DNA from 3 places in the Actibacterium sp. D185-2 genome. Region 2 is predicted to be linked to each of the others. Evidence: riboswitches for the same ligand, from Rfam matches in the RefSeq annotation. Region 2 holds a riboswitch; each other region holds the start of a gene.

Region 1 (3,267 bases), 120 kb from region 2:
CCAGAACCGCCTGGGTGCCGATGATCTGCGCGATCACCCCACCACGGTCGATATCTCCGGCCAGAACCACGGGCACATCCGCCGCACGGGCAAACCCCATATTGGCAATATCGCCCGCCCGCAGGTTAACCTCGGCCGGGCTGCCCGCACCTTCGACGATCATCAGATCGTTGTCCGCGCGCAGCCGCTGGAAACTCTCCAGAACCCGTGCCAGCAGTTGTGGCTTCAACGAGCAGTAATCACGCGCCCGCGTTGTGGTCAAAAGCCGTCCCTGCACGATCACCTGCGCGCCCACATCGGTTTCGGGCTTCAGTAGAACAGGGTTCATGTCGCTCACCGGCTCCAGCCCGCTGGCCCGCGCCTGCAAGGCCTGCGCCCGCCCGATCTCGCCGCCGTCGGCGGTCACGGCGGCATTGTTCGACATGTTCTGCGGCTTGAACGGCGCCACCCGCAGCCCGCGCCGCCGCGCCGCCCGGCACAACCCGGCCACCAGCAACGACTTGCCGACGTTCGATCCCGCCCCCTGGATCATCAACGCGGTCATTCCGCCCCCCCGCCTTGTTCCCGACGCAACCCGCAGGAGCCTCCGGCGGAGGTATTTTTCGCCAAGATGAAATGGGCAAGTGTGCCGCACCGCGTCCCGAGCCGCCTGAGCAGGCGGGACGCGGTGCTTCCTTCACCTTGGGCGGTCATCGGGACCTCTCCCTGTACCGCATGTCCAGTATGCAGACCCATCCTTAACAAAATCTTTCCCTCATCTTGGTCCAAATACCTCGGGGGGAGCGGCCATCGGCCGCGGGGGGCGGCGCCCCCTTGGCCCGGATCAGAACTCGACGCCCGGCTGCGCCTTGATCCCGGACCGGAACGGGTGCTTGACCAGGGTCATCTCGGTCACCAGATCGGCGATCCCGATCAGCTCTTCCTTGGCGTTGCGCCCGGTCAGAACCACATGGGTCATCGGCGGTTTTTCGGTTTCCAGAAACGCCACGACTTCGGCGATGTCCAGATAGTCATAGCGCAGGGCGATGTTGATCTCGTCCAGCAGGACCATCCTGATCCCGGGATCGCGGATCAGGTCCTTGGCCTTTTCCCACCCTTTGCGGGCCATCGCGATGTCACGCGCCTTGTCCTGGGTTTCCCAGGTGAACCCCTCGCCCATGGCGTGGAACTGACACAGATCGGAAAACCGGCCTTCGATCAACCGCCGCTCACCGGTATCCCAGGCGCCTTTGATGAACTGCACCACGGCGCAGGGCATCTCATGCGCGATACAGCGCAGAATCATCCCGAAGCCGGACGAAGATTTTCCCTTGCCGGGTCCGGTGTGGACGATGATCACCCCCTTTTCGCCGTCCTTCTTTTCCATCATCCGGTCGCGGGCGGCTTTTTTCTTAGCCATTTTAACCGCATGGCGGGCTTCGTCGCTGGGCGGGGTGTCGGTCATGGCACGTTTCCTTCGCTTGACAAGGCAAGTGGTTTTGCCGCAGAGGGGTCCTCGTTGGTTCCTGTCCCAGGACAGGCGAAGAGGGAATGCGATAAGCTCCGTGACCGTCCCCGGTCAAGGGCCGAAGCGCAGCCGCCCCCGCGACCGTGACCGGAGAGGTCGCCCGACCACTGGCCCTGCATGGGCCGGGAAGGTGGGCAGACCGCCGGGGCCCCAGGCCCCGACATCCGCAAGCCGGGAGACCTGCCAACACGACGTATTGCAACGGGCGAACGGGGTGTGTCGCGGCCGGCTTCGGAAGATGCCTGTGCTGTGGCGTTCTCTGTTGGCCCGATCCCCCCTGCAGCCGAACCACAGGGACGGGCTGCATGGCCGAAGTAGTACTTACCGTTTGCACCACATGCCGCCGGGTGGCCGGCGGGGACCCCGGCACCGAAGAGCCGCGCCCAGGCGCCCGGTTGCTCGATGCCCTCGCCACCCATGGCTTGCCCGAGGGGGTCTCCCTGCGCCCGGTCGAATGCCTGTCGGCCTGTTCGCGGGGCTGTGCGATCGTGCTCAGCGGCGGGGCGCGGCGCTGGAGCTATGTGTATGGCGATCTCGATCCCGAACAGCACCTCGGTGACATCCTGGCCGGCATCGCGGCCTATTCGGCGACCGATGACGGCCTCGTGCCCTGGCGCGCGCGCCCCGAGGTGTTTCGCAAGCAATCCATCGCCCGCATCCCCCCGCAGGAGTAAGCCTCATGTCCAATCTGTCGAAAATTCCCGTCACCGTGATTACCGGTTTTCTGGGGGCGGGCAAGACCACGCTTATCCGCCACCTGATGGCCAATCCGCAGGGCAAACGGCTGGCGGTTCTTGTCAACGAATTCGGCACTGCCGGGGTGGATGGCGATATCCTGAAATCCTGCGCGGACCAATCCTGCCCGGCCGAAAACATCGTCGAACTGGCCAATGGCTGTATCTGCTGCACCGTGGCCGATGATTTCATCCCGACCCTGGAGGCGCTGATGGCGCTGCCCGAGACGCCCGACCATATTTTGATCGAAACCTCGGGGCTGGCACTGCCGAAACCGCTGCTCAAGGCCTTCGACTGGCCGGCGATCCGTTCGCGCATCACCGTGGACGGGGTGATCGCCCTGGCCGATGCCGAGGCCGTGGCCAAGGGCCAGTTCGCCCCGGACCCGACCGCCGTTCAGGCCCAACGCGCGGCGGACGAGTCCCTCGATCACGACACCCCCCTGTCGGAGGTGTTCGAGGACCAGATCGCCTGCGCCGACATCGTGCTGTTGTCCAAGGCCGATCTGGCAGGGGAGGACGGCGTCGCCAGGGCCCGCGGCATGATCGCAGCCGAGGCGCATCGCCCGCGGCCGATCCTGCCGGTGATCGAAGGCGTGATCGACCCGCTTGTGCTGTTGGGGCTGAACGCGGCCGCCGAGGATGATCTGGCGGCCCGTCCCAGCCATCATGACGCTGATGACGATCACGAACACGATGATTTCGAAAGCCTGGTGATCACGCTGGCCGAGATTGCCGATCCGGCGGCGCTGATGGCGGCCATCGAACGGCTGGCGAATGAGCAGAATATCCTGCGTGTGAAGGGCTATGTCGCGGTGGCGGACAAACCGATGCGACTGTTGGTTCAAGCCGTGGGGGCGCGGGTGCGCGCGCAATATGATCGGCCCTGGGGCGAGGCGCCCCGCCTGTCGCAACTGGTGGTGATCGCCGAGCATGATCACATCGACGAGGCCGCCATCCGCTCCGTGCTTGGGGGCTGATCCGGCATGCATGTCGTCTTTCGCGAAAGTCATGGGCTAGGGGAAA
Region 2 (3,267 bases):
GAGCGGATCAGCATGAACCGCCGCCCCATCAGCGGCAGCTCATAGGCGATGGCGCGGTTCAGGTTCATCACCGACCAGGCGGTGACATAGGCCATCAGCGGCGCCCAGCCGGCCCCGGCCTTCAGCGCCGAGGCACCGATCGCGAAGGCCACGAACGGCCCGCCCGGCGTGGCCGCGCCAAACAGCGTGGCCAGCGCGACCCCGGTCAGGCCCGAACTGGCGCCGAACAATCGCTCGATATGGTCGACCGGCAGCAGCTCGGCCAGAAAGCCCGCGCCGACCAGCCCGACAAAGATGCGCGGCACCATGAACAGGGTGGTGGCGCGGGTGCGGGCGATCACTGCGGGCATCATGTCGGGATGGGTCGCGCGCAGGCGGCGCAGCAGCACCAGCGCCAGCGCCCACAGCAGAACGGTGCCGATCAGGATATTCATGCGCGCCGCCCCGCCGCCCAGAAATACCGCACCGCCAGCCCCAGCAGCACCGGGCCGGGCAGCGACAGCGCCATGCGCAGGGCGACGAAATCGGCGGGCAGAAAGGACAGCTCCCAGATCAGGGTGCGGTTCAGCCCCAGCAGCACCCAGCCCGACACCAGCGCCACGCCCGCGCCCAGATCGGCCCCCGCCGCCATCAGCCCGATGGTCAGCGGATAGGTCACGCTGGGTCCGCCGGGAATCACCGCGCCCGCCACCGTGGCGATGATCAGCCCGCGCAGCCCGCTGTCGGGGCCGATCAGCGCCTGTATCCGCTCGCGCGAGATCAGCATGGGCAGGATCGAGGCCAGCAGGACCCCGGCCAGAATCTTGGGCAAAAGCGCCAGAGTGAACCCGGTTTCGGTCAGAAAGATATGCCAGAACACCGCGCTGCCCTTTTGCCACCAGACGGCGGCGCCGGACAGGACGGCGATGGCGATGATGAACAGCAGGCTGCCGTCGATCATCTTGTGCGGGGTGCTGGCGCCGGGGCGCGGCGGATCAGGTTGCATGGGTCAGCTTTGGCACGGTACGCGACCCGGCGCAATTTCAGATGTGGCATGGCGGGCTTTGCGCCCCGTCGTGCGGCCCGGCCCGGATTTGGCCTTTGACTCGGGGCCGCGATGCGCTAAGGACCGTCTCACTTCGGTTCCCCCCTTCGGGGTGGATGAAAAGGGAACGCGGTGACGCCCATTCGGGCCATTCCGCGGCTGCCCCCGCAACTGTAGGCGGAGAGCAAGGCTGACAATGCCACTGGGGCCATAGGACCCCCGGGAAGGCCAGCCAAGCTGTGACCCGCTAGCCAGGAGACCTGCCGAGGTGATCACCCTTTCCGGGGCGCGGGGCGCGCAGCGGAGGCGGCCAGACCGCAGTGGTGACGTTTCACCGTCTGCGGCGGGGCCATGCCCTTTCCCGAAGACATATCGACAAAGACGGACGGGCACAGACCCGTCCCGGACGAGGGCTAGGATATGACCGTCAAACTGCTTGCCACCACTGCCACCGGCGCCCTGCTGACCGCACTGGCGGCCCCGGCCACCCATGCGCAGGAAGTGATCCTGCTGGACAAGATCACCGCATCGGCCAATCTGGAAGACACCGACGCCGACCGCAGCGGCCCGTCGGTGGTGATTGTCACCGAAGAAGAGCTGGACCAGACCGCCGAGACCCGCGTGGTGGATTATCTGGCGCGTCTGCCCGGCATCAGTGTGCGCAGCCGCGGCCCGCTGGGCGGCCAGACCGGCCTGACCATCCGCGGCGTCAGCCAGACCAATATCGCGGTGCGGGTCGACGGCATCGACGTGTCCGATCCCTCGGGCCCGCAGGTGGCTTTCGATTTCGGCAGCCTGACCACGATGGATATCAGCCGGATCGAGGTGCTGAAGGGGTCGCAATCGGCGCTTTACGGGTCCGAGGCGATCGGCGGTGTGATCGACATCACCACCAAACGCGCCACCCGCGACGGGGTCGAACAATCGGTGGGGCTGGAATATGGCAGCTATGACACCGTGAAGGGCAGCTACAGCTTCGCCGCCCGTGGTGCGGATCACGAACTGGCCTTCACCCTGTCGCATATCGAAACCGATGGCTATTCGGCCGCCGATGAAAACGACGGCAACACCGAGGAAGACGGGTTCAGCGCCGACCGGTTCAGCTTTTACGGCGAATACGTGCTGGATAACGGGGTGAAATTCATCGCCTCGGGTTTTTATGAGGATGCCGAATACGACTATGACGAAAGCGGCCCGGTCGACGGCACCCCCGACGAGGTGACCGCCAACCTGAGCAAGGGCCTGCGCGGCGCGGTGCAATTCGCCACCGGCGCGGTCGATCACGAGGTGGAACTGGCCTGGTTCGACATCGACCGCGAGCTGACCGGCACCAACATGTTTGGCCCGTTCGAATACGACTATGTCGGCGAACGCCGCACCATCGGCTATCGCGGTGCTACCGATCTGGGCGCGGCGGCGCGGCTGGTCTTTGGCGCGCAAAGCGTCGAGGAAACCTATGAAAACGATTTCGGCTTTGGCAGCTCGGGCTATGACAGCACGGTCAACAGCGCCTTCGGCGAAGTCAGTTTCGCCCCGTCGGAGCGGGCCGATGTGACCGCCACCCTGCGCTATGACGACCATTCGGAATTCGGCGATTACGTCACCGGGCGGCTGGCCGGCGTGTACCGCGCGCGCGAGGATCTGCTGTTCCGCGCCAGCCTGGCCAACGGCTTTCGCGCGCCGTCGAATTACGAATTGTACGATGTCTATTCCGGCAACCCCGATCTGGATCCCGAAACCAGCGTCAGCGCCGAGATCGGTGTCGAGAAACGCTATGGCGATCGGGGTGTGGTCAAGGCGACGGCCTTTTATATCGAGGCCGAGGATCTGATCGACTACAGCTATACCACCTACACCTATGTCCAGGCCGATGGCAAAACCCGCCGCTCGGGGCTGGAACTGTCGGGGGCGTGGAGCGTGACCGAAGAGGTCGAGCTGGCGGGCGCCTATACCTATACCGACAGTTCGGGGTCGGCGGTGCTGGACAGCTCGTCCTGGCTGACCTCGACCCCGCGCCATCTGCTGTCGCTGGCCGCGTCCTATGATGTGACCCCGGTGCTGAACGCGACGCTGACCGCGCTGCACGGCGCCGACCGGGCGGCGCTGCCGGACATGACGGTGTTCGACGCGGCCTTCACCTATGCGTTCGACGACAGCACCGCGGCCTATCTGCGGGTCGAGAACCTGTTTGACGAGGAATATCAGGTGGTGCCCGGTTATGGCACCACGGATCGGGCGTTCTA
Region 3 (3,267 bases), 140 kb from region 2:
AGAACCTCACGGAACCAGCTGGCATCGGACGCTCGATCAGCGAGGGACTGGCCGCAGCCCCCTTCGATCAGCGCAGCCGTGCCGCGCAGGTCGTGAGCCTGTCCGGGCAGCAGGCGGAAGCCGATCATGTTTCCGAGTGCGTCGGTCAGAGCGGTGCGGATCAAGGTGCCTCCCATTTGGCAACCATGGATCACTCAACAACCGATTTGGGAAACCTCAAACGACAACAGACCCATGGCGGACTGACGAGGGCGGGGAGCTGACGTTCGCTACACCAGAAGAATGCCCAATGTTCACTCGCGCAATTGGACATACACAGGGACCGCGAAAGGCCGCGGTGCGGCAGGTCAAAGCCACCGTAACAAGTAGGTGTCCATGATCCAGCCATGCTCGGCGCGGGCGGCGGCGCGGCGCGCGACGATGATGTCGCGAATCTCGGCCAAAGGGCCGGACAGGCGGATTTCATTTTCCATTCCGGCGTAGGCCGACCACCAGATATGGAGGCCGTCGGGAGGAAGAGTCCGGAATGCGCCGCCGCTGTCCAGCATCACGACAAGGGTTTCGGCCCCTTCCGGCCAACCGCCTTCGCACAGCTTGCGGCCGGTGGTCACGGTGAAGGTCCCGCCGATGGTGTTCAGCGGGATGGCGTGGCTGGCGGTGAGGGTCTGAATCGCAGTGATACCGGGGACGACGCGGACCTCCAGCGGTATTCGGCTCTTGAGGCGCTCGGCGATCCGCAAGGTACTGTCATAAAGCGACGGATCGCCCCAGACCAGAAAGGCGGCTCTCCCGCCTTCGGGCAGCGCGGCGGTGAGTTCCTCTAGCCAGACGTCGGCGATGGTATCATGCCAGTCTTCGACCCGCCGAAGGTAATCCGGTGTCGCCGGGTCGCGTTCGGGCAAATCGAATTCGTGCAGGCCCGGCCCCGGGGCTTGCAGCACTTGTGCGCAAATCTTCCGCCGCAAACCGGCAAGGTCGTCTTTGCCCTGCCCCTTGTGCGGGATCAGGATGACATCGGCGGCATTCAGCGCCTCGATGGCCTGCAGGGTCAGGTGCTGCGGATTGCCGGCACCGATACCGACGAGGGAGAGCGTGATCATGCGGGCTCCGGCAAGGTGTGCGCCCCCGATACCGGGACCGCACACGTTGGGTTTGGACGGCTTCAGGCCGCGTTGTAGACGCGCGAGGTCAGAAGCGGCGTCTTTGACAGGCCGCGCAGGGCCTTGGCCCCGGCCAGAACGGCCAGGTCGACCAGCGGCTCGACGATCACCACCAGCATATAGGCGCCGCCGAAGGTCAGGACCGAGGTGACGTTTTCAGCCCCGAAACCCTGACCGTAAAGCGCCCAGAAGGCCACCCAGGCCACCACGCCGCCCTGATAGGCCGTTGAAAGGGCCAGCGCCTGGCCGTATTTCAGATCAACATATGCGGTGCCGGGCGCGATGATCCGTTTGGCCAATGTGCCGACCGCATACAGCGGCACCAGCAGGGTGGTCACGTTGATGAAATACTGCGGCAGATCGAACGGGGCAAAGAACACGCCCTGCGCCAGCAGGCCAAGGGCCAAGCCGATCGCGGCAGGGGCCGCGCCGAACAGCAGGAACAGGGTGGAGCCAAGGATGAGGTGCACCTCGGACACGCCCACCGGGTAATGCGGCAGAATTTCAAAGAAGGCAAAGACCAGCACGGTGCTGAGGACGCTGCGCAGGATCAGCGCGGGCACGCCCGACTGGCGAATGGTGTCGATGGACAGTTTCAGCCCATAGGCGGCCGCACCGGCGGCAGTGGCATAGCTCAGCGCCATTTTGGCGCCGACGACAAGTCCGGGTTCGATATGCATTGGTATTTCTCCCTGCCGTCTCACCCGACGGCATTGCAAAGGGGTTGGTCCGGCATGTGCCGGGTCAGGGTTTCGGGGCGCATGCCCCTGACGGCAGGTCTCCTGACTTGCGGGTCTGTGCCGTTCCGGGCCTTCCCAACCCTTGCGGGGTCAGTGGCATTGTCCGGGCAGGCTCGCCGCTTACAGTTGCGGGGGCAGTCACGGGTTTGGCGCCTGATGGCTACACCGCACCGTGTTCCCTTTTCATCCCGGGCGCTTCGCGCCTTTGGGAACCGTCCTGGAAATCTTGTCGGTTTGTCCGGTTGTGGTCAATCCTCCTCTGCCAGCGGGCCATACAAAATAAGTGCCGGGGCATTCCCGCACAGGCCGGGCAAATGCGCTGCAAGGCCCGCAACCGTGTGGCGGCTGAGGGTCTGCGCCGAGGTCGAGATACCTTCGGCCAGCAAGGCGGGGGTGTCCGGCGGCAGCCCCCCGGCGATCAGCCGCTCGGCCAGCGCGGCAAAGGTACGCCTGCCCATATAGACGGCGGTGATGGCGTTGGTATCGGTCAGGGCGGCGGTGTTGATCTCGTCCGGCAAGGCGCCGGTGACGTCATGGCCGGTGATGAACTGCAACCGCCGCGCGGTGACACGCCGGGTCAGGGGGATGGCCGCGGCAGCGGCGGCGGCACTGGCCGAGGTTACGCCGGGAATGACCTCATAGCCGATCCCCGCCGCACGCAGGGCGCAAATCTCCTCTTCCAGCCGCCCGAATATCCCCGCATCCCCCGATTTCAGCCGCACGACGCGCGTGCCGGTTGCAGCATAGTCGACCAGCAATCGGCTGACGTGATCCTGCCGCGGCGACGGGCGGCCCGCGCGTTTGCCCACGCCCACAAGGTCGGCGCCTTCGCGGGCATATTCCAGGATCGGGCCTGCCGACAGATCGTCATAAAGCACGGCATCTGCGTTTTGCAGGCGGTCGACGGCCTTGAGCGTCAGAAGCTCAGGATCGCCGGGGCCGGAAGAGACGAAGCTGACGAACCCGCTCATGTCGCCTCCGCGATCATGTGAAAGAAGGTGCCGGTGGCATGCCCCCTGCCCGAACCGGTCTCGTGCACTTCGGCACCATTGGCGTCGAACACCCGCGCCAGCGGGGCGTCGGGTTGGTCGAGGATGGTGGAATAGTGAAACTCATGCCCGCGCAACCGGGCGCCCGCGGAATGGCCGGGCAAGGGCGCACGAAGCTCGGCAAGCCGGTAGCCCAGGTGCATCTTGCGTTTCTGGTACGATGTCACCAGCCCCAGCAGCCCGGCCATTTCATGGCGCTGTCCCTCCTTGTCGATCAAACCGGCCCCCATCGCCATGTAGCCACCGCATTCACCGTGCACCGGCCGGGTTTCGGCAAAGGCACACAGACCCGCGCGGAACCTCCGGGCGGCGGCAAGG

What was found. A riboswitch is a leader RNA that binds a small molecule or an ion and turns the genes downstream of it on or off. The one in region 2 is predicted to bind cobalamin.
Region 1: another riboswitch for cobalamin. It lies ahead of ACSR1C_RS04590 (DUF1636 family protein); the one in region 2 lies ahead of ACSR1C_RS03950 (TonB-dependent receptor plug domain-containing protein).
Region 3: another riboswitch for cobalamin. It lies ahead of ACSR1C_RS04655 (energy-coupling factor ABC transporter permease); the one in region 2 lies ahead of ACSR1C_RS03950 (TonB-dependent receptor plug domain-containing protein).

What each region holds. Positions count from the first base shown of each region.
Region 1 covers NZ_JBPWNX010000002.1:213,868-217,134, forward strand. Annotated here, with positions in the region: gene ACSR1C_RS04580 (cobyric acid synthase) at 1-544, opposite strand, end outside; gene cobO (cob(I)yrinic acid a,c-diamide adenosyltransferase) at 824-1,444, opposite strand; cobalamin riboswitch at 1,485-1,709, shown strand; gene ACSR1C_RS04590 (DUF1636 family protein) at 1,813-2,181, shown strand; gene cobW (cobalamin biosynthesis protein CobW) at 2,187-3,221, shown strand; gene cobN (cobaltochelatase subunit CobN) at 3,228-3,267, shown strand, end outside.
Region 2 covers NZ_JBPWNX010000002.1:90,828-94,094, forward strand. Annotated here, with positions in the region: gene ACSR1C_RS03940 (hypothetical protein) at 1-434, opposite strand, end outside; gene ACSR1C_RS03945 (permease) at 431-985, opposite strand; cobalamin riboswitch at 1,103-1,306, shown strand; gene ACSR1C_RS03950 (TonB-dependent receptor plug domain-containing protein) at 1,445-3,267, shown strand, end outside; gene ACSR1C_RS03955 (ABC transporter substrate-binding protein) at 3,267-3,267, shown strand, end outside.
Region 3 covers NZ_JBPWNX010000002.1:227,585-230,851, reverse strand. Annotated here, with positions in the region: gene ACSR1C_RS04665 (hypothetical protein) at 1-164, opposite strand, end outside; gene cobF (precorrin-6A synthase (deacetylating)) at 348-1,100, opposite strand; gene ACSR1C_RS04655 (energy-coupling factor ABC transporter permease) at 1,163-1,840, opposite strand; cobalamin riboswitch at 1,916-2,132, opposite strand; gene cobA (uroporphyrinogen-III C-methyltransferase) at 2,149-2,871, opposite strand; gene ACSR1C_RS04645 (cobyrinate a,c-diamide synthase) at 2,868-3,267, opposite strand, start outside.